One region of the Enterobacter sp. R4-368 genome, then DNA from elsewhere that is predicted to be linked to it. Evidence: predicted binding sites of a transcription regulator. Region 1 holds the regulator's gene; the other holds the start of a gene.
The links. Region 1 encodes LexA, which represses DNA repair genes until DNA is damaged. Its sites were predicted from a motif close to TNCTGTATGTACATACAGNA; they were not measured.
Positions count from the first base shown of each region.

Region 2: a site for LexA is predicted at 1,731-1,750, ahead of H650_RS04205 (YebG family protein). Genes of this name have one in related genera too.

Region 1 is NC_021500.1:3,348,294-3,351,710, reverse strand. Features, by position in the region: gene dinF (MATE family efflux transporter DinF) at 1-1,129, opposite strand, end outside; gene lexA (transcriptional repressor LexA) at 1,211-1,828, opposite strand; gene H650_RS15750 (diacylglycerol kinase) at 1,937-2,305, opposite strand; gene plsB (glycerol-3-phosphate 1-O-acyltransferase PlsB) at 2,436-3,417, shown strand, end outside.
Region 2 is NC_021500.1:909,617-913,033, forward strand. Features, by position in the region: gene ptrB (oligopeptidase B) at 1-135, opposite strand, end outside; gene H650_RS04195 (tellurite resistance TerB family protein) at 214-873, opposite strand; gene yebF (protein YebF) at 968-1,318, opposite strand; gene H650_RS04205 (YebG family protein) at 1,377-1,715, opposite strand; gene purT (formate-dependent phosphoribosylglycinamide formyltransferase) at 1,847-3,025, shown strand; gene kdgA (bifunctional 4-hydroxy-2-oxoglutarate aldolase/2-dehydro-3-deoxy-phosphogluconate aldolase) at 3,244-3,417, opposite strand, start outside.

The DNA.
Region 1 (3,417 bases):
CACCGACAAACATACCGTCCAGCAGATAACACCACACCCCCACCAACGGTAAGATAACCTGCCAAATCAGATAATGTCCGGCAAGCTGTTGCAGCGCGGGTAACGATGTTAACAGCCCGATAATTTGCTGACCCGCCACTGCATACACAACGGCAAAGAACAGCGCCACCAGACCGGCCTGCCGGCAGGCAGCCCGCCAGATATGCATCAATTGACTGCCGTCTCTGGCACCGTAAGCCTGCCCGGAGTGCGCCTCAACCGCATACGCGAAACCATCCAGCGCATAGGCGGTAAAGGTTAAAAACATCATCAGCACCGCATTTGCCGCCACCGTCTCATCCCCGAGCCGGGCACCAAACACCGTTATCGAACCAAAGCAGAGTTGCAGCAGCAGCGAACGCAACATGATATCGCGGTTCAGCGCCAGCAAGCGCCGTACGCCACCGCGCCATGCATTTTTCAGCGTCAGCAATGAAATGCCGCGCATTACCAGTACGTGTCGCACCATCCATAAACCAATAGCGAAGGTGGCGTATTCTGCAATGACCGTGGCAAGTGCCGCACCTTGCACATTCATATGCAGCCCCATGACCAGCCACACATCGAGCACGATGTTGAGCAGATTCCCCACCACCAGCAATATCACCGGTGCACGCGCATACTGCACGCCGAGCAACCAACCGAGCAACACCAGATTGCCCAGCGAAGCAGGCGCACTCAACCAGCGAATATCCAGGAACCGTCGCGCCTGTTCCAGTACCGCCTCGCTACCGCCAGTGATATGCAGCGCCAGGTCGATAAGCGGCGTGCGCAACAGGGTAATCAACACGCCGGCCCCTAGCGCCAGCAGCAAAGGCTGGACTAACGCACGCGCCAGCGCGGGCGCATTTTTCGCGCCGAACGCCTGAGCTGTCAGGCCGGTGGTGCTCATGCGCAAAAAGAGCAGCAGCATAAAGAGAAAACTGGTCGCCGTTGCACCAATCGCCACACCACCCAGGTAAACCGGGCTGTCCAGATGCCCCACTACCGCCGTATCCACCAGCCCCAGTAATGGGACAGTGATATTCGAGAAGATCATCGGCAGCGCAAGCCGCCAGAGCGCTTTGTCAGATGCGGTTAGCAGTGGCATGGTTTGAATGTGAAATTTAATGAGGGAAAAGAGGAGATCGCTGCGGAACCTGAACCCGCCCCGCAGCAAAGCGAATGTGCGTTACAACCACGCGCCATTACGAATAACACCGACCGCCAGCCCTTCGATGGTGAAGTTTTGATCGCGAAGATCGACAACGATCGGGGAAAACTCGCTGTTTTCCGGCAACAGTTCGACGGTGTTACCCTGCTTTTTTAAACGCTTGACGGTCACTTCGTCTTCAATGCGCGCTACAACGACCTGGCCGTTACGCACATCCTGCGTTTTATGCACCGCCAGCAGATCGCCATCCATAATGCCAATGTCACGCATCGACATACCGCTAACGCGCAGCAGGAAATCCGCATGAGGTTTAAAGAGACTCGGATCGACCTGGTAATGGCCTTCGATATGCTGCTGAGCCAGCAGCGGCTCACCCGCAGCGACGCGACCAATCAGCGGTAAGCCGATATCGTCCTCTTCTTCTTCAAGCAGCAGACGAAGGCCGCGTGATGCGCCAGATACGATTTCGATAACCCCTTTGCGCGCCAGCGCTTTGAGGTGTTCTTCCGCCGCATTTGGGGAACGGAACCCCAATTGCTGTGCGATTTCCGCACGCGTTGGTGGCATACCGGTTTGAGTGATGCGATCGCGAATAAGATCGAACACCTCTTGCTGCCTGGCCGTTAATGCTTTCATCCCGCCCCCTGGGTGTATATACAGTTATGCTGTGAGTATATACAGCTAAAGGCGATTTTGGAACCAAATTTAAGCAAAAAACCAGGGCGTTATCGAATTCTGGAAGCGTTATCGAAAATGTGACCACAGTAATGCGATCCAAGTAAACAGCGCCAGCAGGATGGACATCAGCACCGCCGCCGACCCCATATCCTTCGCCCGCCCGGAAAGTTCATGGAATTCCGAACCAATTCTGTCTACCACGGCTTCGATAGCGCTGTTCAGAATTTCGACAATCATTACCAGCGTCACAGAACCAATCAGCAGTACGCGCGTCATTGTGTCAATATCGAGCCAGCAAGCGATTATAATTGCCAGGATAACCGCAACGGACTCCTGACGAAATGCCGCTTCATTAATCCAGGCGGCGCGAACGCCTTTCCAGGAGTATCCAGCGGCTTTAATGATCCGGGTGAAACCGGTGGTATTATTAGCCATTTAAAAGAACCTTTTTATTAAATTGGCGTCAATGTCTCAGCAAGCGCGCAGCGGTACAACAGAAATTATGTGCGCTTTCTGATATTCTTGCGGCGCAATGGCACTATTAACCAGAGGCTTTACATCCTTTATGTCCGGCTGGCCACGAATTTACTACAAATTACTGAATTTACCATTAAGCGTGCTGGTAAAAAGTAAATCGATCCCCGCAGAACCTGCACAGGAACTGGGTCTCGATACATCACGCCCCATCATGTACGTGCTGCCTTATAACTCAAAGGCAGATTTACTGACTTTACGCGCGCAGTGTCTGGCGCATGAGTTGCCCGATCCGCTGGAACCGCTGGAAATCGACGGCGCGTTGCTGCCGCGTTTCGTGTTTATCCACGGTGGGCCGCGCGTGTTCACTTATTACGCGCCAAAAGAAGAGTCGATCAAGCTGTTCCACGACTACCTGGATCTACACCGCAGCCATCCCGATTTGGACGTGCAAATGGTGCCGGTATCGGTGATGTTTGGCCGTTCGCCCGGACGTGAAAAAGGCGAAATTAATCCGCCGCTGCGCATGCTGAACGGCATCCAGAAATTCTTTGCTGTTTCCTGGCTTGGCCGCGACAGCTTTGTGCGTTTTTCACCGCCGGTTTCGCTGCGCCGTATGGCGACGGAGCACGGCACCGATAAAATTATCGCGCAAAAACTGGCGCGCGTGGCGCGTATGCACTTTGCCCGCCAGCGTCTGGCCGCAGTAGGCCCACGTCTGCCGGCGCGTCAGGATTTGTTTAACAAATTGCTCTCTTCTAAAGCGATTGCCCGCGCGGTCGAAGATGAAGCGCGCAGCAAAAAAATCTCCCATGATAAAGCGCAGCAAAACGCCATCGCGCTGATGGAAGAGATCGCCGCGAACTTCTCCTACGAGATGATCCGCTTGACCGACCGCATTCTGGGTTTTACCTGGAACCGTCTCTATCAGGGCATCAATGTGCATAATGCAGAGCGCGTACGCCAGCTGGCGCACGACGGTCACGAAATTGTCTATGTGCCCTGCCATCGTAGCCATATGGACTACCTGCTGCTCTCCTATGTGCTCTATCACCAGGGGCTGGTGCCGCCGC
Region 2 (3,417 bases), 2.4 Mb from region 1:
ATCATTTTCCTGATGGAGGTAATCCAGAACATCTGGCTGTGAGCGCGTATCGTCCCGCAGCCAGTAATAGTTGTCGATACGCGTATCACCATGCATTGTCATGGCGTGCGGGATTTTTTTTGCTTTTGGCGACATAGCACAATTCTTATTTGGTTTTACATACCTATAAGGGTGGCAAAACCCACGCGCGATGCAAGCGAAACGTAATTTAAATCATGAGCTAAGCGCTAATTTCTGCTTTTTGAGATCCGCCTCGATATCTTCTCGCACATCTTGCGGAATTTTTAACGCATCGCCCAGCGCGTTCAGATAGCTGCGTTCCATAAAATGATCGATATCGATAACGGCGCAGCTCAGGAAGTAAACTTCCAGCGCTTCTTCTTCGTTTTGCACTCCCTGCGCCAGACGCGCGGGGTCCAGCGGCTGGTCTATAGCATTCGCTACCAGTTGCTGCCCTTGCGCTTCCACACCTGCTTCACGCAACTGCTGTTCTATCGCCGCACGTTCTTTATCATCAATGTGTCCGTCGCTTTTAGCGGCGAACACCAGCGCCAGGATCAGCCGCTCAGTGCGGACATCCAGAGGCGTATTGTGCTGACCAAATTGCGGCTCACCTTGATGCGCATCCCGGATGCGATCTTTATACTTATTCCACAACACGCTGCCCGCAACGGCTCCCCCACCCACCAGCAAAGCGCCGGTGCCATATTTCGCGAGCAGTTTGCGCGATGATTTACTGGCGACCAGCAGGCCCGCCAGGCCACCTAATGCACCCGGCACCAACAAATTGTTGAGTCCATGGCCACCGGGAGACGGCGTCTGCGTATCACCTTTTTGACCAAGCAATGACTGCAGTTGATTTAACCAGCTCATAGAACCCTCGCTTATCATGACAGTTGTGCGCACAGAGTAAGCGAGGGGGATGTCAGGAAGTGTCTATATCTGAAAAGAATGGGAAAATGCGGTGTTACGATCGCGGCTGATACTCTGCGGTTCCGCCTTTACAATCGATAGTCACTCGATAGTGAAGGTCCGCGCTTTTCCCGCGTACGGTTAACGGCACAACCCATTTATCATTCTTGCCGGTAATTTCCTTCGGATTGACCCAGGCGACTGGATCGGCCTGACCCAGTTTCTTTTGATCATCAGCCCATCGGACAATGCGATTCTGCAGATAATCCCGCTTAACACTGGCGGCAATGCCGTCTGCCTTGAGTCCCTCGCACGAGGGAAATTTCACCGACTTATCCGTAACGGCATGCGCCGCCATACTGCCTGCCAGCAAAAGCAAACCGGCGAAAACTCCTGCTATTTTCATGCTTATCTCCTGGTTTTTACCCCTTCAAAGCATGGTACAGATTGCTGGCAGTGCAAGCTCAGGCGACTTTCACGCGCTTCGCTGCAGTTTTGATATCCACAGCGTCAGTCGCTTCAGAATCTGAAGAGTCGACCGGCGCTACCGCTTCTTCAGCTTCCGTGCCCGGTAATTTGCCTGATTTCAGGATGCCGTTAAGCGCCTCTTTTTGCTCAGCAAGCCACAGCGCCATCTGATCGCGCGCGTTGTCTTCCAGATCTACCGGCCCTGTTGCAAGCCAGTCACCGAGGACTTCGGCCAGATCGAGCATCTTATCGTAAGCATCGGCTTCCTTTTTACTGGCAAAAGACATTTTTTCCTCACCTTCACGAATGACAACGTATTTAACTTCTACCGCCATGATGCAGCCTCATTTAACTGTGTATTTATACAGTATAGTAGCGCGATGAAAAAACCACCGCAAGTGATAAAAGACAGGCGCAAACGTTTTCGTTTATACTGCGCGCAAATTTTTTCTAACGGTACAATGCTATGACTCTTTTAGGAACTGCGCTGCGCCCCGCAGCAACACGCGTGATGTTATTAGGCTCTGGTGAACTGGGCAAGGAAGTTGCCATCGAATGTCAGCGTCTGGGCATTGAAGTGATCGCCGTGGATCGCTATCCCGATGCACCTGCGATGCATGTTGCGCATCGTTCGCATGTGATCAATATGCTTGATGGCGCGGCGTTGAAGGCACTGGTTGAACAGGAAAGACCTCACTTTATCGTGCCGGAAATCGAAGCTATCGCCACCGATACGCTGATTGAGCTGGAAGCGCAAGGTCAGCATGTCGTCCCCTGCGCACGCGCCACCAAGCTAACGATGAACCGTGAAGGCATCCGCCGCCTGGCGGCTGAAGAGTTACAACTACCCACCTCCAGTTACCGCTTTGCCGACAGTGAAGCTGCATTTCAGCAAGCCGTCGCGGAGATAGGTTTACCTTGTATTGTAAAACCGGTGATGAGCTCCTCCGGTAAAGGGCAGAGCTTTATTAAAAGCGCCGATCAATTAGCAAGCGCCTGGGAATATGCCCAACAAGGCGGCCGCGCCGGTGCCGGGCGTGTCATTGTTGAAGGTGTGGTCAATTTTGATTTTGAAATCACATTGCTGACCATCAGCGCCGTCGACGGCGTTCATTTCTGCGCGCCGGTCGGGCATCGCCAGGAAGATGGCGACTACCGCGAATCCTGGCAACCGCAGCAAATGTCGCCCCTGGCGCTGGAGCGCGCGCAAGCTATCGCCAGCAAAGTGGTGCTGGCGCTTGGCGGCTACGGCCTGTTTGGCGTTGAGCTTTTTGTTTGCGGCGATGACGTTATCTTCAGCGAAGTTTCGCCGCGCCCGCACGATACCGGCATGGTGACCTTGATTTCGCAGGATCTTTCCGAGTTTGCCCTGCATGTCCGCGCGTTTCTCGGCATGCCCATTGGCGCTATTCGTCAGTATGGTCCTTCCGCTTCGGCGGTGATCCTGCCGCGCCTGACCAGTCAGAATGTCACCTTTGATAAGGTGGACAGCGCCGTAGGTGCTGGCGTGCAGTTGCGTCTGTTTGGTAAGCCGGAAATTGCGGGTTCCCGCCGTATGGGCGTCGCGCTGGCCGTGGCAGATAACGTTGAAAAAGCGGTGGAATATGCCGTTGCGGCGGCGGCGGCGGTGAAGGTCAGCGGGTAAACAGCCTTCCCGGCAGGTTGCATTGATTGCTTCCTGAAGGCGAACAAATCCCTCACAGCCGCATCTGCATCTGCCGGCCCCCTGAGAGTCAAATCGGGGGGCAATAAAGCAGAATCAGCTTCTTAGCGGCCGTCACCCTGGACGAGTGAGAGAAAAAAAGCCCGGTCGGCATTTATGCGACCGGGCTTTTATCAGGCGGGCTTTAACCCCGCCGAAAATTACAGCTTCGCACCTTCAACAGCTTCGCGAGCCAGTTTAGTGATGCGATCGTAATCACCTGCTTCCAGCGCATCAGCCGGCACCAGCCAGGAACCACCGATGCACAGCACGCTTTTCAGCGCCAGATAATCACGGTAGTTAGCCGGAGAAATGCCGCCAGTCGGGCAGAAACG